DNA from 3 places in the Phytohabitans kaempferiae genome. Region 3 is predicted to be linked to each of the others. Evidence: riboswitches for the same ligand, from Rfam matches in the RefSeq annotation. Region 3 holds a riboswitch; each other region holds the start of a gene.
What was found. Region 3 has a riboswitch for cobalamin ahead of ACFFIA_RS12205 (CbtB domain-containing protein). Riboswitches for the same ligand answer to the same signal wherever they lie in the genome.
Positions count from the first base shown of each region.

Region 1 (7,893 bases), on a different contig from region 3:
TCGGCGACGTGCTCCAGATACGCGCGCATGTCGGCCAGCGACAGGCCCGGCACGCCCTGCCCGAGCAGGTCCTCGGCGAACTGCGCCTCGCACTCCACCGCCTCGGCGAGCATGTCGCCCACCTGCGCCGCCATCGCGTCGTCGAAGAGGTCCGGCTCCTCCCGGCGGACGGTCTCCACCACGTCGAACGCGAACGCCATGTGCATCGACTCGTCGCGGAAGACCCAGTTGGTACCGGACGCGAGCCCGTGCAGCAGCCCGCGTGAGCGCAGGAAGTACACGTACGCGAAGGCGCCGTAGAAGAAGAGTCCCTCGATGCACGCGGCGAAGCAGATGAGGTTGAGCAGGAACGCCCGCCGTTCGTCCCGTGTGGACAGTCGGCGCAGCTCGAAGACCGAGTCGATCCACCGGAAGCAGAACTCGGCCTTGCGTCGGATCGACGGGATGTTCTCGATGGCGGCGAACGCCTCGTACCGCTCCTTCTCGTCCGGCACGTACGTGTCCAGCAGGTTGAGGTAGAACTGCACGTGCACCGCCTCCTCGAAGAGCTGGCGCGACAGGTACAGCCGGCCCTCCGGGGAGTTGACGTGCTGGTAGAGGTTGAGCACCAGGTTGTTGGCGACGATCGTGTCGCCGGTGGCGAAGAACGCGACCAGCCGGCCCACCAGGTGCCGCTCGGCGGGGGAGAGGCGCGCCAGGTCGGACAGGTCACTGTGGAGGTCGATCTCCTCCACCGTCCACGTGTTCCGGATGGCGTCGCGGAAGCGGTCGAAGAAGTGCGGGTAGCGCATGGGCCGCAGGGTCAGGTCCATGCCGGGATCGAGCAGCATCACTGGCAAGCCTCACAGGTCTCGGGGTTCTCCAGGGAGCAGGCGACCGCCTCCGCGCATGGGGCGGTGATCGCCACGGTGGCCTGCTGGATCCGGGTCGCCGGGCGGGAGCGCAGGTAGTACGTGGTCTTGAGGCCGGCCTTCCACGCGTACAGGTACATCGAGGAGAGCTTGCCGATAGTCGGCGCGGCCATGAAGAGGTTGAGCGACTGCGACTGGTCCACATAGGGCGATCGCGCGGCGGCGAGGTCGATCAGTGCCCGCTGCGGCAGCTCCCACGCGGTGCGGAACAGCTCGCGCACCTCGGCCGGGAGCGCGGCGACGCCCTGCACCGAGCCGTCCGCCCGCTTGATCTCGGCCCGGATCGCCTCCGTCCACAAGCCACGGTCCTTCAGCTCGCGTACCAGAGCGTTGTTGATCTGAAGGAACTCTCCGGAGAGGGTCTCGCGTTTGAACACGTTCGACACTTGCGGTTCTATGCATTCGTAGCAGCCGGCGATCGACGCGATCGTGGCGGTCGGCGCGATCGCCACGAGCAGCGAGTTGCGCAGGCCGTGCGCGGCGACCCGGGCGCGCAGGGCGGTCCACCGCTCCGCCCGCGCGGGCTCGACGCCCCACAGGTCCGGCTGGAGGTCACCCTTCGCGGCCCGGGTCTCCGGGTACGCCGGATGCGGTCCGGACCGCTCGGCCAGCTCCGCCGAGGTCTCCAGCGCGGTCAGGTAGATCTCCTCGGCGATCCGGGTCGACAGCTCGCGCGCGGCGGGGGAGTCGAACGGCAGCCGCAGCGCGAAGAAGACGTCCTGGAGGCCCATCACGCCGAGTCCGACCGGCCGCCACCGGGGGTTCGACGCGGCCGCCTGGGCGCTGGGGTAGAAGTTGATGTCGATCACGCGGTCGAGGAACACCACCGCCGTACGCACGGTCGCGCGCAGCCGCTCCCAGTCGATGCCGTCGGCGAGCACGTGCTGGGCCAGGTTGACCGAGCCGAGGTTGCAGACCGCGGTCTCACCGTCCGAGCTGACCTCGACGATCTCGGTGCAGAGGTTGGACAGGTGGACCACGTTGCCGGGCGCGCCGGTCTGGTTGCAGAGCCGGTTGGCCGCGTCCTTGAACGTCATCCAACCGTTGCCGGTCTGCGCGAGCGTGCGCATCATCCGCCCGTACAGGTCGCGCGCCTTGACCGTCTTGACGGCCTTCTTCTCCGCGACCCGGTAGGCGTCGTCGAACTCCGCGCCGAACAGGTCCGGCAGCTCCGGAGCGTCGGACGGGTCGACCAGCGACCACTCGCCGTCCGCCTCGACCCGTCGCATGAACTCGTCCGGGATCCAGTTGGCCAGGTTGAGGTTGTGCGTGCGCCGGGCGTCCTCGCCGGTGTTGTCCCGCAGCTCCAGGAACTCCTCGATGTCGGGGTGCCACGGCTCCAGGTACACGCAGGCCGCGCCCTTGCGCCGCCCGCCCTGGTTGACCGCCGCCACGCTCGCGTCCAGCGTGCGCAGGAACGGCACGATCCCGTTCGAGAGCCCGTTGGTACCCCGGATCAGCGCGCCCCGCCCGCGCACGCGCGACCAGGCGATGCCGATCCCGCCGGCGAACTTGGAGAGCTTGGCCACCTGCGCGTACCGCTCGTAGATCGAGTCCAGCTCGTCCTTCGGCGAGTCGACCAGGAAGCACGAGGACATCTGCGTGTGCGCGGTGCCGGAGTTGAAGAGCGTCGGCGAGCTGGGCAGGTACGCCAGCGAAGACATCAGCCGGTAGAAGCCGACCGCCTCGGCCGGCGTACGGGACAGCCCGCACGCGACGCGCAGCAGCCAGTACTGCGGCGTCTCCACCACCAGCCGGGTCTCCGGATGCCGCAGCAGGTACCGGTCGTAGACGGTGCGCAGACCGAAGTACTCGAAGCGCAGGTCGGCGGTGGCGTCGATGGCGTCGTCGAGCTTGCGGGCGTTCGCCGCCACGAACGCGGCCGTCTCGTCGCCGATCAGTCCCAGCCCGTGGTTGCGCCGCATCGCCTGGCTGAACGAGGCGACCTGCTGCCCCCGCACCTCCTTGTCGATGTACCCGGCCAGCAGGCGTGCCGCCAGGCGGGAGTACTGCGGCTCCTCGCCGATCATGTCGGCGGCGGTCTGGATCGACAGGCGGTCCAGCTCGGCGGTGGTCGCGCCGTCGTACAGGCCGCTGATCGTCTTGGTCGCCACGCGCAGCGGGTCGATGTCCGCCAGGTCGTCCGCGCACCGCTCGACCGCCCGGACGATCTTGTTGACGTCGACCGGCTCGGTGTCGCCGTTGCGTTTGCGGATCCGCATCTGGTGCCGCCGTGGCGCCGGTGCCGCGCTTTCGGCGACCTCCGGCGTGGACTCGGTGACCGTCACTACTCTCTCCTCGCGAGCTCGGTCCACACTGGTCCGGGCACGCGGAGACGCTGACGATCCACACCGTGGAGTCGATGGCGCCGGCCGTCCCGCGCGACCTCGGACCGCCACGCACGGGATGTGCGTGGCACGCTGGCAGGTCTTCGGACTCGCGGGCCTGAGCCCCGGTCACGGAGGACGGGGTCGCCTACTGGCCGTCGCTTCCCAGGCCGCGCGGGCCCAGTGCGGATGACGGCGGTCGTTCCCACTTACCGCTGCGGGGCAGTCCCGGACTCACACCGGGTTCCCTCTTGCCTCGACCGGACCGGATGCCCGCTCGAACCAGCTGCGTGGCACACCATATCTAGTGGGTCGCCATGATGCACGTACCAGATGTCGTGTCGTCTGCGCCGTGTTTCCGGATCAGTCGGGCAAATCACCGTATCTTGGACGCTCGTCGGGCGTTGCTCACAGCGTGCTCGTGGAACGGGACCTCACCCTCAGCTTCGGCGGCTTCAAGTACCAGTGCCGCGTCGCCGAACAGCCAGAGCCGGTCATGGCACCGGTGCTGCTGATCGGCGGCGCCTTCCAGGACCGGCACTCCTGGGCCCGGCACCAGGCCCGCCTCGCCCCGCACGCCACGGTCGTCACCGTCGACCTGCCCGGTACCGGCTGCGCCGACCCGCTGCCGGCCAGATACGGCATCGAGTTCCTCGCCGACGCCGTGCACGACATGATCACCGAACTCGGCCTGCCGGCGCTGAACATCATGGGCGGCTCGTACGGCGGCACCGTCGCGTACCGCCTGGCCCAGCGCCATCCCGCCGCCGTGCGCCGGCTGCTGCTCTGCGGCACCGCGCTGCGCGTCCCCGAGCCGACCCGGACCCGTGCCCAGGCCACCATCGACCTGCTCCGCGCCGGCGACCGGGAGGCGTTCGTGCGCGAGACGGTCGCGCTCTTCCTCAACGGCGACCCCGCCGCCACCGTCCACCGCCGGCTGGCCGTCACCCGCCTGCTCGAACACCAGTTGCGCACGCTCACCCCGGACGAGGCGGACAAGTACGCCACCAACACCGAACGCGTCCTCGCCTGCACCACCGCCGACGTCGGCCCGCCGCCGAGCTGCCCGCTACTGGTCGTCACCGGCGAGCACGACTCGCTCACCACGCCGGCGATGTGCCGCGCGCTGGCCGACGCGTGCCCCGACGGCCGCTTCGTCGCGCTGGGCCACGCCGACCACCTGATGCCGGTGCAGCGGGCCGGCGAGTTCGCCGACCTGATGCTCCGCCACTTCGGCGGCCTGCCGACCGACGACCTCCCGTACGGCGTCTACTGACGCGCCGTCCACACCGGTCCCGGCCGGCACGGCGGCCAGATCCGCTACGAAGGACCGGTGTCGGTGCGCAAGCGGATCGCCGGGTTCAGCCGGCGGGATGTCCGAGTGTCTGGTCGTCGACACGGCGGAAGCACCTTGTCCGTGTACTACTGTCCGTGGCGTGGAGGAGCGCCACGGTGGCCTTGTATACCAGCCGTTGACCTTGGCGCGGCTCGGGGGGTGAATCGAGGTCACTGCGGCAGTTCTGGTTCCCGTTCAACACCAGGGCGGCGAAAGCAGACGCGACTGTCCACGCTCCGGCAGCGTTTCGCCGACGGGGCGTGTACGTGGCCGCCCAGGAGTTGGAGGTCGCGCCCGCTCGGACCGACCTGGAGGGGGATGACCGGCGACGGCGAGGACCGGCTCGGCGACCGGCGCGCTGGATCCGATCCTGCTACCGGCGTGCCAGCACGCAGAACTCGTTGCCGTCGGGGTCGGCCATCGCGACCCAGCCGGCGTCGGCCTGGCCGGCGTCGATCCGGGTCGCGCCGAGCGAGAGGAGGCGGTCGACCTCTGCCTGCTGGTCGCCGTCGGCGGGGGGAGCGAGGTCGAAATGCAGCCGGTCGCGGCCGGTCTTCGGCATCAGCGGTGGGCCGCCCCACGTGATTTTCGTGCCGCCCCGTGGTGACTGGATCGCGGTCTCCTGGTCCTGGTCCCAGACCAGCGGCCACTCCAGCGCCTCGCTCCAGAAGTAGCCGACCTCCTGCGTTCCGTCACAGGCCAGGGCTCCGACGAAGCCGCAGCCGGCGAGGAAGTCGTTGCCCGGCGGGATGACGCAGAACTCGTTGCCCTCGGGGTCGGCGAGCACCACGTGGCCCTCCTCGGGGCGCTGACCGACGTCGATGTGCTGTGCGCCGAGTCGCAGCGCCGTGGCTACGGTCTGCCGCTGGTCCTCCGGGGATGTGCTCGTCAGGTCGAAGTGCATCCGGTTCTGGCCGACCTTCCGATCCTGGGACGGCACGAAACGGAGCCGGAACCCGATGTCGTCAGCGGGCGGAAGCGTGATGCCGTCCCGCGGGTCGTCGGTCAACTCCCGGCCCAGGACCTCGGACCAGAACCGCGCGAGCGGCAGCGGCTGGTGGGCGCCGAAGCAGAGCGCGAACAGTTGAGAAGCCATCGCCTGCCTGTCTCCGATCCGCTGGCTAACCCCCGTCGGCACTCGCCAGCCCTCGAACGGCAGCCTAGGGGGAGCCGGAGGCACTCGCAGCCGAGTTTCGGCCGCGGCCGGAAACGACCCGGGTCAGTGCGCGCGCCCCGAGGTGATCACGGTGGTGATGGCGGCGCTGACCGCGGCATTCGAGGCGGCGATGGCGGCGGTGGTGCCGGAGACCGCGGTGTTCACCGCCACGGCCCCCCAGTTGCCCTGCTCGAACTCCTTCGCCCGCTTGTAGACCTTGCCGGACCACCTGATCGCGGGGTGGAGACTCGGCAGGACGCCGCTCGCGGAGATCAGCGCGATCACGGCCGCGGTGCGCGCGTCGGGATCCTCACCCTCCTCCAGTACGGCGCGCACTTTCCGCCGAAGCTCCTCCTCGTGCCGCGCGTCGTCGACCGGCAGCCGTGTCGTGCGGAACAGGCCCAGCACGCGCCTGCTCTCCCGGCGGATGAGGCCCCGCTCGACAAGTCGGTCGACCACTGGCTGCCAGAGGTCGGCGCCGAGGTCCATGAGGACCGTCTGGACGTGCCGGGGACCCCCTTGCGCGACCTTGTCGTAGGCGGACTGGAGCAGGGGGTCGGGGAGCGGGCCATCCCCAGCGGCGCGGACCTTGGGGGAGCTGAGCCACGAGCCGCCCTGGTCGATCTCGACCCGGCCCCGGAGTGCGAGCTCGACGAGCACCGCGCCGCCGAGCGTGTAGTGATAGGTGCCGGCTCCCGTCACGGCCCCGGTCTTGTCGTCGAGCATGAGCAGCAGCACATCCTCGACGACCAGCATCTCGCCCAGCATGCCGTTTCCTCCTTCGCCTCCAGGTCGCCGGCCGCGCCCCTCCCTCGATCATCCTCACAAGTCCGCGCGGCATCCGCACGCGCTTCCGGCCCGAGCCGCCGCTCAGGCGCCTGCGCGCCGATGCCCGGCTCACCGGGCACTACGCGGCGGTGAGCCGGGCACTACGCGGCGGTGAGCTGGGTACGTACCAGTTTGGCGAAACGCCCCTCGCGGGCCAGCAGCTCGTCCGGGCGGCCCTGCTCGACAATCTGGCCGTGCTCCAGCATGACCACGCGGTCGGCGGTGCGGATCGTGGTGAGCCGGTGCGCGATGACGAGCGTGGTACGCCCGGCGCGAGTGGCGGCGATCGCCGCGGCCAGGTGCCGCTCGCTCTCGGCGTCCAGGTTGGACACCGCCTCGTCGAGTACCAGGATCGGCGTCTCGGCCAGCAGCGCGCGGGCGATCGCGAGCCGCTGGCGCTGGCCGCCGGAGAGCAGGTTGCCCAGCTCGCCGGCGATCGTGTCGTAGCCGTCGGGCAGCGCGGCGACGAACTCGTGCGCCTGTGCCGTACGCGCCGCCGCCTCGACCTGCTCCCGCGTGGCCTCGGGCCGGCCCAGCCGCAGGTTGTCGGCGATCGAGATGTTGAACAGGTGCACGTCCTGCGGCACGTACGCGACGAGGCGGCGCAGGTCGGAATCGGCGATCGTCCGCAGGTCGTGCCCGCCGATCGTGATGCTCCCCTCGTCGACGTCCCAGAGCCGCAGCAGCAGGTGCGCGGAGGTGGACTTGCCGGCGCCGGAGTGGCCGACCAGCGCCACCGTCTCGCCCGGCTCGACCGTGAAGGAGAGGTCGCGGACCGCGGGCGGCAGGTCCGGCCCGTACCGGAAGGTGGCCCGGTCGTACCGGACCAGGGCCGGCGTGTCGCGCACGTCGGCCGGGCGCTCCGGGTCGGGTACGGCGCGCGGCACGGCGAGCACGTCCAGCACGCGTACCGCGGCGGCGGAGACGATGCCGACCTCGCGGGCCACGTCGACGACCGCGGTGACCGGGGCGAGCGAGAAGGCGGCCAGCACCACGGCCGCGGGCAGCAGCTCGGCGCTGAGGCTGCCGGCGGCGACGAGCGTGCCGCCGGCGACCAGGGCGGCGAGCACGCCGAGCGTCACGATCGCGTCGGTGGCGGCCAGCTCGATCCCGGCCCGGCGGCTGTGCGTGGCCCGGGCGGCGTCGAGGGCGCGGGTCCGCTCCCGCAGGCGGCGTGCCTGGGCCCGGCCGGCGCCGAAGGTGAGCACCTCGCGCAGCCCTTGGAGGGCGTCGACGGCCTCGGCGTTCAGCGCGCCGGCGGCGGACCGGACCGCGGTGCCGTCGGCCTCGGCGCGGCGGCGCAGCCAGATCGGCACGCTGGCGAGCGCGACCAGC
Region 1 is NZ_JBHLUH010000061.1:155,681-163,573, forward strand. It holds gene ACFFIA_RS29650 (ribonucleotide-diphosphate reductase subunit beta) at 1-830, opposite strand, end outside; gene ACFFIA_RS29655 (ribonucleoside-diphosphate reductase subunit alpha) at 830-3,133, opposite strand; cobalamin riboswitch at 3,317-3,543, opposite strand; gene ACFFIA_RS29660 (alpha/beta fold hydrolase) at 3,654-4,514, shown strand; gene ACFFIA_RS29665 (VOC family protein) at 4,948-5,670, opposite strand; gene ACFFIA_RS29670 (GOLPH3/VPS74 family protein) at 5,794-6,498, opposite strand; gene ACFFIA_RS29675 (ABC transporter ATP-binding protein) at 6,660-7,893, opposite strand, start outside.
Region 1: it holds a riboswitch for cobalamin, as region 3 does, so the genes downstream of both, ACFFIA_RS29655 (ribonucleoside-diphosphate reductase subunit alpha) here and ACFFIA_RS12205 (CbtB domain-containing protein) in region 3, are expected to answer to the same signal.

Region 2 (7,893 bases), on a different contig from region 3:
TTGACCACCACGTACAGCACCGACATGGCCAGGACGAACGCCTGGATGACCGGGTAGTCGCGGCTGGCGATGGCGTCCACGATGTACCGCCCGACGCCTGGCCAGGAGAAGACGGTCTCGACGATCACCGCGCCGCCGAGCAGGCCGCCCACGACGAGACCGGTGTTGGTGAGCACCGGCAGCAGCGCGTTGCGCAGGGCGTGCCGCAGCAGCACCGCCCGCCAGCGCAGCCCTTTCGCCTCTGCGGTCACGATGTACGGCTGGGACAACGCATCGAGCAACGCGGCCCGCAGCAGCCGGGACACGCCGGCGGCGAGCCCGAGCCCGAGCGTGACCGCCGGCAGCACCAGGTGCGCCGGCGTGCCCCGGCCGAACGTGGGCAGCCAGCCGAGGCGGGCTGAGAAGCCGTACATGAGCAGCAGACCGAGCAGGAACCCGGGCACCGAGACGCCGACCAGCGCGAGCAGCCGGGCCAGCCGGTCAGCGGCGGTGCCATGGTGGGCCGCGCCGACGATGCCGGTCGGCACGGCGACCACGACCATGACGGCGAACGCCGCCGCGGCGAGTTCGAGCGTTGCGGGCAGGCGCAGCAGCAGCTCGTCCAGGACGGGGCCGCCGCTGCGCAGCGAGGTGCCCAGGTTACCGGTGGCCACGTCGCTAAGCCACTGCGCGTACTGCACCGGGTAGGGGCGGTCCAGGCCGAGGTCGGCCCGCAGCGTCGCCAGATCCTGCTCCAGCCGGCTGATGTCCGCACCGGGCTCCACCATCGACAGCAGGATCGCGTGGCTCGGGTCGCCCGGGATGAACCGCACCATGGCGAAGACGACGACGCTGATACCGAGCAGCACCGGCACGGTGACGGCGAGCCGGAGCCCGATGTACCGCAGCATCAGCCGGCGATCCACATCGACGGCCGGACCCACCGGGCGAGGTTGGGATCCACCCCGCGCACGCCAGTCGAGTACGCGGCCGCCCACTGGGTGGAGGCGTACAGGTAGATCAGCGCCACGTCGTCGTGCACGATCTGCTGCACCCGTTTGGCGAGCTCGTGCTGCCGCCCCGGGGCGAACTCCGTGCCGAGCTCGTCCACCAGCCGGTCCACGATGGGGTTCGCGTAGCCGCCGTAGTTGGAGACGACACCGGAACGGTAGAACGAGCGCAGTTGCCCGGGGATGTCGCCGGTCGCCGAGCCGCACGAGCAGTACGTGGCGATCTCGAAGTCGCCGTCGAGCATCATCTGGTTGGACGCGGTCGTCTCGACCGGCTCCAACTGCGTGGAGATCCCGATCCGCTTCCACTGGCTTTGCAGCGCGATCGCCAGCGGCTGAAACACCGTGTATGTGAGGATCCGCAAGTGCAGCCGCTGACCGTCCTTGGCCCGTACGCCGTCCGGGCCAGGCCGCCAGCCAGCCTCGTCCAGCAGCCGCGCCGCGGCCGCCAGGTCCGTGGTGGTGCCGGTGTCGATCGCGTACGGCAGGCCAGCCGGGAAGTGGCCAGTGGCCGCAGCGGCGAAGCCGTGGTTGAGCCCGTCGATCAGCTCGGTGCGGTCGGCGGCCAGGTCGAGCGCCCGGCGGACGGCCAGATCGCGCAGGGCCGGCACCTTGGCCATGTTCAGCCAGATGTTGCGAGTGGTGGGCGCCGGCGCATACACGGTGAAGCGGTCCTTGTTCCGCTCGTACTGTAGCCGCTGGTCGATCTCCACATTGAACTCCGCGTCGGCGTCGCCGCCGCGCAGCGCCAGCATCCGGGTCTGCGGGTCGGTGCCGAGCCGCGCCTCGATACGCCGCAGGCTCGGCTGCCCCGCCGGCGGCTTGCCCCAGTAGCCCGGGTTGGCCTCCGCGACGAGGGTCTCGCCGGGCACGAACTGAACCGGCTTCATGAACCCGGTCAGGTCAGGCTCGGCGCCGAACGCGTCGCCGCGCCGGTCCGCCTCGGCCGCGTTGTGCACCGCGTACGTGGCCAACCGGAAGGGGACGCTCGGATCCGGGCTGCCCGTGGTGATCCGCAGCCGGTCCGAGGCCACCGCGGCGAACGTCATCACACCGAGCGCGGACTTCGCACGCGGGTTCTTGGCCCGATGTCGTTCGAACGAGGCCACGACAGCGGTCGCGTCGACCCGTGTGCCGCTCCAGAACGTGACACCCGCCCGCAGGTCGAACTCCCACACGGTCGGCTCGACCGACCGCCACGCCGTCGCCAGGCCGGCCGCGAGCGTGCCATCGTCGCGCAGGACGACCAGCGGCTCGCCCAGCCCGTTCTCCAAGATCCGCTGCGCATCGATGTGCACCGGATCCAGCGAACGCGGCATGTTAATGGTCAGCAGGCGCAACACCTGCTCAGCCGCCGGCCCGTCGCCAGCGGCGCGCGGTCCACCCGCGCAAGAGGTCAGCACCAACGACACGGCAACCGCGGCAGCGGCCAGCCAGCGGCGGCGTTTCATGGGCAGGGGGCATGCAGCATCGAAGATCCGCCTTCCAGCACCTCGTGGACAGGGCGTGCGTATCGCACGCCGTGGCCGGTCTCCTGGCTGACGGGTTGTCGCGTCTCCGGCCGGCCTTCCCAGGCAGGCGCCCAGTGACCTCATGCATGACGAGGGCCAGAGACATCCCGATCACAGTGGCGAGGGCCGCGCCGGCATCACACCGGCTTCCCGAGCACCACGGCGCGGCCAGACTAACCCGCCATACCGAACCAGGTCACGTGTGGATCTCGTCACTGCCCGGCGGACGCGCCCCGGACGGTGAGCCGCACGGGTGGCCATCGGTCGGAACCGGCCGATGGCCACCCGTGCGTCGTGCGTCGGCTAGGTGAGTGGTGCGGGCCGGCCGGGCGGTAGGTCGAAGTCGTCGTTGCGCATGCGTAGCAGAGCCAGGCTGGCCCCGGCGAAGCCGAGGGCGGCGACGAGCAGGCCGATGCCGGAGGCGACGTGGCCGGGCATGAACGGGTGGGTGAACCCGCCGACCGCGAGCGCGATGCCCGTCCAGGCCGGGGCTGCTTTGCTGCGCCATAGGGCCAGGCCGAGCAGCAGCAGGCCGAAGACGATACCGATGATGAACAGCAGGCCGCCCAGCGCGGCGGTTGGCTGTGACTCCAGTGCGTCCTGCAGCTTGGCCATGGTGGCCACGTCGAAGCCGTTCTTCACCGTGGTGTAGGCCAGTAGGTCGCCGCCTTGGTTGAGTGGGAAGCCGGCCAGCTGCCCGGTCAGTGCGAGCAGCGCGCCTGCGGTGGCGAGCCGGGGAGCGCCGCGCCGGGCCACCCAGGCGACCGCGAACGTGGCCGGGATCAGCAGCACCAGGAACGGCACGCCGAGGTACTGGATGACCTCGACCCGGTCCAGATGGTCGGCGTACGCCGCGGCGGTCTGTTCGAAGGACGTTCCGCCGTCGACCGGACTGAGGATGTAGTACAGACCCATGCCGATCATCGGCAGCGGCGCGATGACAGCGAGTACGATCCGCCAGAACCCGCGCACGTCCCGCGGCGCCTGACGGGTCGGCGCCTTCGCGGTGCTGGTCTTCTCGCTCATGGTCAGCTCACCGGCGCCGGGTTGGCCGGCCGGACCTTGGCGTACAGCAGCGCCAGACCCAGTCCGGCCGCGCTGAGCACGAGCCCGATGACGGCGCCGTCCCAGCTCTTGGCCAGTGCGATGACGGCGCTGGCGAGGTTGACCGCGCCGACGGCGATCACCGCCGGGGTGGCCCAGGCGGCCGACCGGAACAGGCCGACAGCGGCGACGATGCCGGCCAGACCGAGCAGGCTGATCAGCCAGGCGACCGGTGTGGGCAGGCCGATACCGCCGTCGTCGACGGCGATGGGCAGGTTGAGCAGTGACATGACGATGGTCGCGACGCCGGCGGCGTAGCGGAGGGTTCTCATGACGGTCTCCCTTGTCCGTGTAGTGGGACAAGGTTGGGGGTGGCCGCGTTCACTGGCCCAGGGCTGCGGATCCCGCGTCGCCGGGGCGGCTTCCCGGGCGATCGGGAAGGATGCCCCGGCCAAGTCGGGAACCGCGGTCGTTGATCGCGTCACGGCCGGATCGCGATACTCTCCGTATCGACACCACGCCTGAACACCCGCGACGCGACGGCAGCCGGTGGGCGGCCGCGACGCTGACGGCTGTCCTGGTCGGCGTCACGTTCCTGACGTTCTGGGTGATCACCGGGCGGCCGCTGCCCAACCCGGACAGCTCACCGGCCCTCTGGCTGGAGCCGCTGGTCACGATGCTCGCCTACGGGGTGGCCGGCGCCCTGCTCGTCGACCGCCGCCCGGACCTGCCGTTCGGCTGGCTGCTGGCCGGGGCCGCGCTGCTCATCGTCGTCCAGGTGCTGGTCGTGCCGGTGGCCTATGACGCCGCGCTGGACGGCGACCGGAGCCCTCTGGTGCGTTGGGCGCTGACCGCGGGCGCCTTCGGGTTCGCCCCGATCGCCGCGCAGGGTCTGATCAACATCCGGTTTCCCAGCGGCCGGCCGGCCACCCGGTGGGGCGCGGCCGGCGAGAAGATCCTCATAGGGTCCACCGGTCTGGTCATCCTCGGCGGCATCTTCGGCAGCTCCACCCTCGCGGACCTGCCCACCGGCGTGCCCGGACTGTCCCATCCGCTGACCGCCGGCACCCCGGCCGGCCGCATCGCCGACGCTGCGGTCGTCTTCGCGCCCGTCGTCGTGCTGGCCGGCCTCATGGCCGGCATCGGGGTGGTGGTCCGGTTCTTCCGCGCCGAAGGCATCGCCCGGCAGCAGCTGAAGTGGCGGGCCGCCGGCGTGCTTGTCTCGCTGTGCCTGTTTCCGCTCGCGGTGACCGACCGGACGCCGTTCTTCGACACCAGCCTCGACGCCGTGGTGTTCGTCCTGACCCTTGTCGTCCCGGTGCTGCGCTACAAGTTGTGGTCCATCGACACCATCCTGCGCCGCTCCCTGCTCTACGGTGCGATCACCGCCGCGCTCGTGCTCGCGTTCGCCGGCCTGGCCGCGCTCGGCGCCCTGGTCGTGTCCCGCCAGATCGCGACACCAGCCGCGGCGGCCGCCGTCGCGCTGTGCTTCGTGCCGCTACGCACCCGCACCCAACGCCTGGTCGACCACCTCTTCTACGGCGGCCGCCAAGACCCCTACCGGACGCTGCGCGACCTGAGCCACCGGCTCAATGCTGTGCCGGGCGGCGACGCGCTCGGCTCGTTCGGCCACGCCGTCGCCACCGCGCTGCGGCTGCCGTACGTGGCTGTGCAACGCGGCGACGGCACCCCGCTGGCCGCGTACGGCACACCGGTCGAGCCGCTCGACCGGTGGCCGCTGGCCTACGACGGGCAGATCGAAGGCTTTCTCGTGGCCTCCGCCCGGCGCGGAGAGGACGGCTTCGATGACCGCGACCGGGCGTTGCTGTCCGACATCGCCGGGCAGCTCGGCATCGCCCTGCACACCCGCATCCTCACCACCGAACTGCTGCTGTCCCGGCAGCGCCTCGTCACCGCCCGCGAGGAGGAGCGCCGCCGGCTGCGCCGCGAGCTGCACGACGGCCTCGGCCCCGTCCTGACCGCGATCGGCCTCACCCTCGACGCCGCCCGAGCCCGCGTCGACACCGATCCGGACGCCGCCAGCCGGCACATCGCCGACGCCCGCCAAGCGGCCGCACAGGCCCTGGCCGACCTGCGCAAAGTGGTACACGGACTGCGCCCACCCGCCCTGGACGACCTCGGCCTCGCCGGCGCCCTGCGCTCGCAAGCCGACCGGCTCACCGCCGGCGCACCACTACGAGTCACCATCGACGCCGACGGCCTCCCGCAGCTACCGGCGGCCGTCGAGGTGGCCGCGTACCGTACCGCCGTGGAAGCGATCACCAACGCGCTACGCCACAGCGACGGCAAACACTGCCGGGTGCGCATGACCGCCACACCCGGCACGCTCACCCTCCAGGTCACCGACAACGGCACCTCCACCGGCCCCTGGCTACCCGGCGTCGGCGTCACCGCGATGCGCGAACGGGCCGCCGAGCTCGGCGGCACCTGCCACGCCGCACCCGGCCCCGGCGGCGGCACCGTCACCGCCCACTTCCCGCTCCCGGAGACGCCATGATCCGCGTCCTGCTCGCCGACGACCACCCCCTGGTACGCCAAGGACTGCGGGCGGTCTTCGACACCGTCACCGACATCGACGTCGCCGGTGAGGCCAGCGACGGCCACCAGGCCCTGCGCCAAGCCGTCGAGCTACAACCCGACGTCATCGTCATGGACCTGCAACTACCCGGCCTGCACGGCATCGACGCCACCCGCCAGATCCAAACCCAGGTCCCGCACGCCGCCGTACTCGTACTCACCATGTTCGAAGACGACGCCACCGTCTTCGCCGCCGTCCAAGCCGGCGCCCTCGGCTACCTCGTCAAAGGCGCCGACGCAGCGGACATCATCGCCGCCGTCCGCGCCGCCGCCAGCGGCCAACCCATCTTCGGCGCCGCACTCGCCAGCCGCCTACGCACATGGTTCGCCACCCCACCCACCCAGAACATCCCGTTTCCCCAACTCACCCCGCGCGAACGCGACATCCTCGACCACCTCGCCGCCGGCCTCACCAACGCTCAGATCGGCCAACGCCTACACCTGTCCAGCAAAACCGTCGCCAACAACATCACCGCCATCCTCGCCAAACTCCACCTCACCCAACGCAGCCAAGCCATCATCCAAGCCCGCGACGCCGGACTCGGCCGCCCCCACTAACCCTGACCGCCACGTCACCCAGTCCCCATAGGACAGTCGGACCTCACCCGCGACGCACCCCATCTGCCCCCGTTACCTAATGAGTCTCGAACGGCCCGCCGTGGCTGACGGGATGTCTGCCCCTTACCTGGCCTCTGCGGCGGCTGCGTCGTCGTCTCTCGTCGACTACCGGCTGGCACCAGAGCATGCCTACCCGCCCCGGAGTGGTCCTGTGCGTCGGCGGCGTGCTCACGCATATTTGGCCAGGTGGTTGTATGCATCAAGCGGCCGGTATAGGAGTCCCACCTGTCGCACGATCCCGTCGCGATCCGACTCGTGCCGCTGTACGTAGGCCTCGGGCACAGACACAGCGTCACCCGCCGCGGGCCAAGCCTCGCGACTTTGTCCGCGGTGAGGCCCACCGTCGTCTTCGGCGAACCCAGCTACCACGGCAGGACCTGCAGATCGTTACGCAGCCGATGCATCTACGGGACACGGGCGACGCTCGGACGGGGGCGGCGGGCCATGCCTGGCAGCCCCTGACCAAACCCGGCAACGGGCCCGCCGCCTTGGGCGGACTGGTGACCGGGATCGACCTCGATGTCGTGCCCATGGCGGCGTCCAGCCGGCGTCCGCCGCGGTGACGCCGCTGGCCAGCGGTGGTCGCGAGCGTCGTGGCGGCTCTGCTGCTCGGTGGCGGTGCCGCGCCGGTGCGGCAGCCCTGGGACCGGCCCGCCGTGCTCGACGGCGTGCCGCGCTGGCGCCGCGACGGTACGGTCCGGCTGATCGACCGGGTGGCCGGGCTGGTCGTGCTTGAGGAACTGACCGCGCCCGTCGCCGACCAGACAGCCGGCCTGCCTCGGGCGTCGTACCGGTTGGTGGAGCTGGCAACCGGGCGGGAGGTGTGGCCCTGGGCCGTCCGCCCGGTCGTTGAGACGCTGGTCGCGGTCGCGGTCGCCGGTGACGACAGCGGCCTGACGGGGCTGCTGCAGCGCGACAGGGCCGGTCGCACGCTGTTGCACGACGTGGCCACCGGGCAGAGTCGGCCGCTGGTCGACCCTCCGCGGGTGACGGATGCCTACCGCTCGGGCGACGACCTGCTGCTGCTCGCCGACCACGGGACCGGGGCGGAGCTGGTCAGGTACGACTGGGTCACGCTGCGCCCACGCTGGCTGGTCGCCGAGCCGGTGGGTGTGCTGCTGGGCCGTTGCGGT
Region 2 is NZ_JBHLUH010000105.1:53,675-61,567, forward strand. It holds gene nikB (nickel ABC transporter permease) at 1-923, opposite strand, end outside; gene ACFFIA_RS42300 (ABC transporter substrate-binding protein) at 890-2,287, opposite strand; cobalamin riboswitch at 2,497-2,677, opposite strand; gene ACFFIA_RS42305 (hypothetical protein) at 2,804-3,526, opposite strand; gene ACFFIA_RS42310 (hypothetical protein) at 3,529-3,876, opposite strand; gene ACFFIA_RS42315 (sensor histidine kinase) at 4,017-6,062, shown strand; gene ACFFIA_RS42320 (response regulator transcription factor) at 6,059-6,700, shown strand; gene ACFFIA_RS42325 (hypothetical protein) at 7,339-7,893, shown strand, end outside.
Region 2: it holds a riboswitch for cobalamin, as region 3 does, so the genes downstream of both, ACFFIA_RS42300 (ABC transporter substrate-binding protein) here and ACFFIA_RS12205 (CbtB domain-containing protein) in region 3, are expected to answer to the same signal.

Region 3 (7,893 bases):
ACTCGCTGCTGGCCCGCTATCGCGCGGACACGGGCGAGTGGCCCCGCTCGGTCGGGCTTTCGGTCTGGGGCACCAGCGCGATGCGTACCGCCGGCGACGACGTGGCCGAGGTGCTCGCGCTCCTCGGCGTCCGTCCACAGTGGGACGAGGCGTCCCGCCGCGTCAACGGCCTCGCCGCCATCCCCCTCGCCGAGTTGGGCCGCCCGCGGATCGACGTGACGGTGCGGATCAGTGGCTTCTTCCGCGACGCGTTCCCCCATGTGGTCGTGCTGCTCGACGACGCGGTGCGGCTCGTGGCAGCGCTCGACGAGCCTCCGGCGCAAAACTTCGTCCGCGCCCACGTCGCCGAGGACGTCGCGGCGCACGGCGACGAGCGGCGGGCGACCGCGCGAGTCTTCGGATCCAAGCCGGGCGCGTACGGTGCCGGCCTCCTCCCGCTCGTCGACAGCCGCAACTGGCGCGACGACGCCGACCTCGCCGAGGTGTACGCCCAGTGGGGCGGCTTCGCCTACGGCCGCGGCCTCGACGGCGTGCCCGCGCGCGGCGACATGGAGACCGCGTACCGGCGGATCGCGGTCGCCGCCAAAAACGTGGACACGCGCGAGCACGACATCGCCGACTCCGACGACTACTTCCAGTACCACGGCGGCATGATCGCCACGGTGCGCGCGCTCACCGGCACCGCGCCCGCCGCGTACATCGGCGACAGCACGCAGCCCGAGGCCGTGCGCACCCGCAGCCTCCACGAGGAGACCGCGCGCGTCTTCCGCGCCCGCGTCGTCAACCCGCGGTGGCTGGAGGCGATGCGCCGGCACGGCTACAAGGGCGCCTTCGAACTCGCCGCGACGGTCGACTACCTCTTCGGCTACGACGCGACGGCGGGCGTGGTCGCCGACTGGATGTACGACAAGCTCGGCGAGACCTACGTCCTAGACCCGGAAAACCGCGCCTTCCTCGAACGCGCCAACCCGTGGGCCCTGCACGCGATCGCGGAACGCCTGCTGGAGGCAGCCGACCGCAAGCTCTGGGAGTATCCCGACCCGGCGGTGCTGGAGGGCCTCCGCGAGGCGTACCTGAGCACGGAGGGCGACCTCGAGGGCCGCTAGCGATCTTTTCGCGGTCGAGGTTCGCGCCTTCCGTCGCGGTTCGCTCCGGTGTGGCAGAAGGGGAGCTGCCGCGATGCCCGTCGTGCTCCTGGCCGCTGCTCCCGCAGCCTCACCCTCCGCGTCCCCACGATCCCGACCCGCCCCAACGCGCCTCGGTCCCGGTCTCACCATCCGGTCGAGCTTGAATCCCACGGCACCGCACGAGCCGCCGAGACCTCGACTTCGAAGGCTGGTGGGGCAATGTCGGGGACACAGCCCCTTCAAAGCGGCCGCAAGGGGCTATGTCCCCGACATTGCCCACGCACCTGCCGGGTCCGGCGCGGCGACCGACCGGATCGGGCGTCCGCCCGGGTTGGGCGCACCGGTGCGCCCAGCTCGACAGCTTCTCCAACAGACGACACCAGGTCCGAACACGGCCAAGCCGCGCGACCACACCTCGACCCCGAATCGGAGCCAGCCGATGCCGACGCCGATCGAGGCCCAAGCGGCGCCCAGTGCCGCCGGTCGTCGTCCGGGCCCGCCACGGGCCGGACATGCCCTTGTGAGAAAGGCCCTAGCCGGGGCCGGCGGCCGGCTCCGTCTCGGTGTCGGTGTACAGGTAGGCGGTGCCCGCCTCCAGCGCGGCGCGGGCGAGCTCCTCGCACTGCGCCGGTGTGAGAGCGACACCAAGCTCGTGGGCCCGCCGCGCCACGGCAACCGCGCCCACGGAGATGGCGACGTCGGGCAACGGGTCAGGGATTTCGTTCACGGAGTTGTCCTCCTCGTTGAACGGCTTTGGCAATACTGCCAACGAGGGACCGTTGGTACAAGAACGCCAATTCTTGTACCGGCACGCGCCAACTTCTGCCCGGTTTCCCCCGGGCCGGCCGTTCATTCCCGCGGCCCTGGCTCAGGTCGATGTCGCGGGGCGGCGGCCACCAGGCCGAGGCCACCGGCACGCCCGGTCCGCCCATGCCACCACCGCCCGGGCCACCACCGCGCGCGATCAGCCGGCGGGGGTACCCCCAGAGGCGGCCGCGGCCACGAGGCGGCGGGCGATGTCGGGGCGGCCGGCCCAGTGGAGGTGGAGGTAGGAGGCGTGCACCCCGCCCACGACGAAGCCCTCCGCCCCCGCCTCCCGCCAGGCCCACGCGGGCGCCGCGCCGGCCCGCGGGGTGACCGCCGTGCGGTGGAACTCGTGCCCCGTCACCCGCGTACCGGCCTCGGCCAGCGGGCTGCGGGTCAGCGCGACCGCGTCGCGGTAGCCGAGCGTGAGGCGGTCGGTCATGGCGGCGTCGGCGTCGAGGATGCCGCACATCGGGGCGCCGTCGAGCGTGCGGCAGAGCCACAGCAGACCCGCGCACTCGGCCGCGATCGGGGCGCCGCTCGCCGCCAGCCTGGCCACAGCGGCGCGGAGTGGGGCGTTGGCGGCCAGCCGGTCCGCGTACACCTCGGGAAAGCCGCCGCCCACCACGAGCGCCCGCGTCCCGGCGGGCAGTGCCTCGTCGCGGAGGGGGTCCACGGTGGACACATCGGCGCCGGCCGCGCGGAGCAGCTCGACGGTCTCGGTGTACCCGAAGCTGAAGGCCAGCCCGCCCGCGACCGCGACCACCGGGCGGCGGTGCCAGGCGACCGGCTCCACCGTGGAGGGTGACCACGGCTCGGCGGTGAGCGGCGGTGCGTCCCGGGCCACCGCCAACACCGCGTCCAGGTCGACGCCACCGGCCACGAGCGCGGCGAGCGCGGCCACCGACGCGGCGGCCTCCGCGGAACGCTCGACCACCGGCACCAGCCCCAGGTGTCGCGACGGCGCGGCCACCGCTGAGTGGCGGCGCAGCGCACCGAGTACGGGCGTGCCCACCTCCTCGCACGCGTCGCGCAGCAGCGCCTCGTGCCGGTCGGAGCCAACCCGGTTGAGGATGACGCCGGCCAGCCGCACGCTCCCGAACGAGCGGAACCCGTGCACCAGCGCCGCCACCGAACGCCCCTGCGCGGAGGCGTCGACCACCAGGACGACCGGCGCGGCGAGCAACGCGGCGACGTGCGCGGTGGAGCCGAAGTCGCCGGCGCCGACGCGGCCGTCGTACAGGCCCATCACCCCCTCGACCACCGCCAGGTCGGCGCCCGCGCAGCCGTGCGCGAAGAGCGGGACGATCCGCTCCTCGCCGACGAGCACCGGGTCGAGGTTGCGGCCAGGGCGGCCGGCGGCGAGCGCGTGGTAGCCCGGGTCGATGTAGTCGGGCCCCACCTTGAAGCCGGCCACGCGCCGATCTCGCGCGGCGAAGGCGCCCAGCAGCCCGGTCGCCACCGTCGTCTTGCCGTGCCCCGAGGCGGGCGCCGCGATGACCACGCGCGGGATGTCTACCACTCGATGCCCTGCTGTCCCTTGCGCCCCGCGTCCATCGGATGTTTGACCTTCGTCATGTCGGTGACCAGGTCGGCGGCGGCCACGATGTCGGCGTGGGCGTCGCGCCCGGTGACCACCACGTGCTGCGAGCCGGGCCGGTCGCGCAACGTCGCGACGACGTCCGCGACGTCGACCCAACCCCATTTCATCGGGTACGTGAACTCGTCGAGCACGTAGAACCGGTAGGCCTCCGCGGCCAGGTCGCGCTTGATCTGGGCCCACCCCTCGGCGGCCTCGGCGGCGTGGTCGCGCTCGGTGCCGGGGCGCTGGATCCACGACCAGCCCTCGCCCATCTTGTGCCAGGTGACCGCGCCGCCCTTGCCGGTCTCGCCGAGCGCGCGGAGGGCCGCCTCCTCGCCGACTCTCCACTTCGGACTCTTTACGAACTGGTACACGACGATGCTCCAGCCGGCGCTCCACGCGCGCAGCGCCATCCCGAACGCGGCGGTGGACTTGCCCTTCCCCTGTCCGGTGTGGACGGCGAGGACCGGCTGGCGGCGGCGCTCGCGCGTGGTGAGCCCGTCGTCGGGCGTGACCTCCGGCTTGCCCTGCGGCATCAGGCGGCCCGCCCGGACGCGGTGAGCCCCGGCGCGGAGAGCTGCGCGAGCGGCACGCACGGCGCGTCCAGCGCGGCGGCCAGCCGGTGGGCCAGCCCAAGCCGCACCGGGCCGGACTCGCAGTCGACCACGACCGCGGCGGTGCCGGCGAGCGCGGGCACGACCGAGATCGGGTCGGGCCCGGCGGTCGCGCGGCCGTCGGTGACGAGGACGAGCAGCGGGCGGCGGCGCGGGTCGCGGCGGCGCTCGGCGCGGAGCGTACGGGCGGCCGCCTCCAGCCCGGCCGCGAGCGGGGTACGCCCGCCGGTGCGGAGCCGGGCCAGCCGCTGCACGCCCACCTCGTGGCTGGAGGTCGGCGGCAGCACCTCGTCGGCTCCCGCGGCCCGGAATGTGATCATGCCCACGCGGTCTCGCCGCTGGTACGCGTCGCGCAGCAGCGACAGCACCGCCGCCTTGACCGTCGCCATCCGCTGGCGGGCCGCCATCGAGCCGGAGGCGTCGACCACGAAGAGCACGAGGTTGGCCTCCCGTCCGATGTGGACCGCCTCGCGCAGGTCGGCCGGGGCGACCGTACGGCTCCCCCGCGCCGCGGCGGCCAGCAGCGTGGCGGGCAGGTGCGGCGCGCCGGAGCCCTGGGGCAGGCGGGCGCCGACGACCCGCCCCCGCCGGGCGTACGCGAGCGAGCGGCGGCCGGTGTGCGCCCGCTCCCCGGTCTTCGGCAGCGTCAGCACGCGCGGCCGGTACGGCTGCCCTGGGGCGGCGGGCGGCTGGCTGCCGGACGAGCCACCGTCACCGTCCGCCTCTCCGTCGGGCGGCGCGCCACCCGCGGGACCCCCATCGGGCGGGCCGGGATCGGGCTCCGGCTCGGGCTCCTCATCGGACAGTGTCCGCTCGAGCCGCTCCTCGTCCGTACCGGGCGGGTCGAGCGGGTCGCGGCGGCGCCGATGCGGCAGCGCGAGCCGGGCCGCGTCCCGTACGTCGTCGGCGGTGACCGTGTCGCGCCCGTGCCACGCCGCGAGCGTGATCGCCGCCCGCGCCACCACGATGTCGGCGCGCAGCCCGTCCACCCCGTACGCGAGGCAGATGCGGGCGATCCGGTCAAGCTCACCGTCCGGCAACTCGACCCGGGGCAGCCGCCCCCGCGCCTCGGCGATCCGGCCGGCCACGAGGGCGTCCTCGTCGGCCCAGCGCGCGGCGAAGCCGTCCGGGTCGGCGTCGTACGCCAGGCGCCGCCGCACCACCTCGGCCCGGGGCGCGGGCTCGTCCGGCGACCCGACGGAGACCACGAGCCCGAAGCGGTCGACGAGTTGGGGGCGCGGCTCGCCCTCCTCCGGGTTCATCGTGCCGACGAGCAGGAACCGCGCCGCGTGCTTGACCGAGACACCGTCGCGCTCGACGTGCGCCCGCCCCATCGCCGCCGCGTCGAGCAACAGGTCGACCAGGTGGTCGGGAAGCAGATTGACCTCGTCCACATAGAGCAGTCCACGATGGGCGGCGGCGAGAAGCCCTGGCTCGTAAGCCTTTACGCCCTCGGCGAGCGCCCGCTGGATGTCGAGCGTGCCCACCACGCGGTCTTCGGTGGCGCCGACCGGAAGCTCCACAAGAGACGATCGGCGGCGCACCACCGGCGGGGTCGACCCGTGCGGGCCGTCCGGACACTCGGCGTCGGGCGCGGCGGGGTCGCAGGCGAAGCGGCAGCCTCGCACCGCGTCGAGCTCGGGCAGCAGCGCGGCGAGCGCCCGCACCACCGTCGACTTGGCGGTGCCCTTCTCGCCCCGCACGAGCACGCCCCCGATCGCCGGGTTGACGGCGGTGAGCAGGAGCGCGAGCCGGAGGTCGGCCAATCCGACGATGGCGGAGAAGGGATAGGCGGCGAGCATGCGGGCCATGCTGACCCAGCCGGAGGGCTGGCGTCAAACACCAGTTCAGAGTTACGCTGCCCAAGCCACGGTGCTCGGGAAGCCGGTGAAAATCCGGCGTGGTCCTCGCCACTGTGACCGGGGAGTGCTCCCTCGCAACACCACTGGGCCGGCGACGGTCTGGGAAGGTCGAGGGAGCGTGTCGATCCGGGAGCCAGGAGACCGGCCGTGGCAGTTCGACCGCATCGCCACGAGGCATGGACGAGAGGAACACCTGGCATGGCCGCACCCTCGGCACCCACAGCATCCGTCGCACAGATCCGCGTGCCCGCCGCAGCCTGGCTGCTCGCGGCCGCCGCACTGGCTGTCGTTTTCGTGTTGTTGCAGCTCAACGGCACAGCGTTCGCGGAGCAGATCCACGAGTTCACGCACGACGGCCGGCACGCGCTCGGCGTTCCCTGCCACTAGCCCGATGACTCCCCTCACCCTCGGCGCCGTGCTGCGCCGGGCGGCTCTCGCTGGGCTGTTCGCCGGCGTGGCCGCCGCACTCGCCGCCCTCCTCGTCGTGGAGCCGCGGATCGACGACGCGCTCGCGATCGAGGCGGCACGCTCCACTTCGGACGAGGAGCCGCTGTTCAGCCGCGCCACGCAGGTCTTCGGCGGCATGGTCGCCGCGGCCGCCGTCGCCGTCTGCCTCGCGCTCGTGGTGGGCGTGGTCTTCGCCCGCGTGCGCCACCGGCTGCCGGGCACCACCGACTTCGGCCGCGCGGCGCTGCTCGCGTTTCTCGCGTTCACGACCGTGGCGCTGCTGCCCGCTCTCAAGTACCCTGCCAACCCGCCCGGCGTCGGCGACCCGGACACGGTGACCGAGCGCACGGTGCAGTACTTCACGCTCATCGCCGCGGCGATCGCGGTGACCTGGCTGGCCTTCCTCGTGCACGACCGGCTCGCCGCACGCCCGTGGCCGCCCGCCTACCGCGCGGCCGCCGGGGTGGCGGTCGGCGCTGTCGGCTACACCGCGCTGCTGATGACGTGGCCGTCCACTCCCGACGGTGTGCCGGCCGACATCCCGGCCGCGCTGCTGTGGGACTTCCGGCTCGCGTCGGTGGCCGAGCTGGCGGCACTGTGGACGGTGTTCGGGCTGAGCTTCGGCCTGCTGCTCACGCCTCGCCGCGTGCGCGCCACGACCGCGGCGTGAGCCGTTGCCCGGGCCAGAAGGCGCGGCGCCGCCCGCCGGCGCCGCGCCGGCGGGCGCACCGGCCGCCCCGGTCACGCTGACGATCTGCCGCGGCTGCTGCTGCGGCACGACCCGCAAACACCCCGGCGTCGACCACGACGGCCAGGTGGGTCGCTTCCGCGCCGCGGCGGGCCAGCAGCATCGGGTACGGGTCAGCGACTGCCTCAACGTCTGCGGGGAGTCCAATGTGGTCGTGGTGCAGCCCGCCCCGGCCGCCCGCCGCGACGGCGCCCGCCCGGTCTGGCTGGGCTGCGTGCTCGACGGCGACGCGGAGGCGCGGATCGCCGCGTGGATGCGGGCGGGCGGCCCCGGCGTCGCCCCGCTCCCGCCTGCGCTGGAGGCGCACGCCTTCCCGGCCCCGCGCTGGAAGACCCAGCGGGCGAGCTGAGCGCGGGGCCGGCTCAGCGCGGCGACGCCTCGTACTCCGCGATTACCTTCTTGGGCACGCACATCCGCCAGGCGTCGGTGACCAGCTCGCGCATCTCGCCTTCGTCGATCTTCGCGAGCCACACGCGGACCCAGTTGTATCGCTCGTCGGACCTGATCGGCATGAAGAACTTCTCCGGCTCGGCGGCGATCAGCGCGGCCCGCTCCTCCTTCGGATAGCCGAAGCCCATGACCGTCTCGTCTGCCGAGAGCGACACGAACACGATGCGGCCGACCCGGAACTTGACCCGGTCGCGCACGAGCGCCTCGTAGGCCCGGGGTAGCGAGAGCGCCACGCGCCGGATGTCGTCCGCAGTCACCA
Region 3 is NZ_JBHLUH010000013.1:100,745-108,637, reverse strand. It holds gene ACFFIA_RS12230 (cobaltochelatase subunit CobN) at 1-1,106, shown strand, start outside; gene ACFFIA_RS12225 (hypothetical protein) at 1,660-1,854, opposite strand; gene ACFFIA_RS12220 (cobyrinic acid a,c-diamide synthase CobB) at 2,092-3,453, opposite strand; gene cobO (cob(I)yrinic acid a,c-diamide adenosyltransferase) at 3,447-4,049, opposite strand; gene ACFFIA_RS12210 (VWA domain-containing protein) at 4,049-5,929, opposite strand; cobalamin riboswitch at 5,981-6,153, shown strand; gene ACFFIA_RS12205 (CbtB domain-containing protein) at 6,188-6,376, shown strand; gene ACFFIA_RS12200 (CbtA family protein) at 6,381-7,106, shown strand; gene ACFFIA_RS12195 (hypothetical protein) at 7,183-7,533, shown strand; gene ACFFIA_RS12190 (MmcQ/YjbR family DNA-binding protein) at 7,547-7,893, opposite strand, start outside.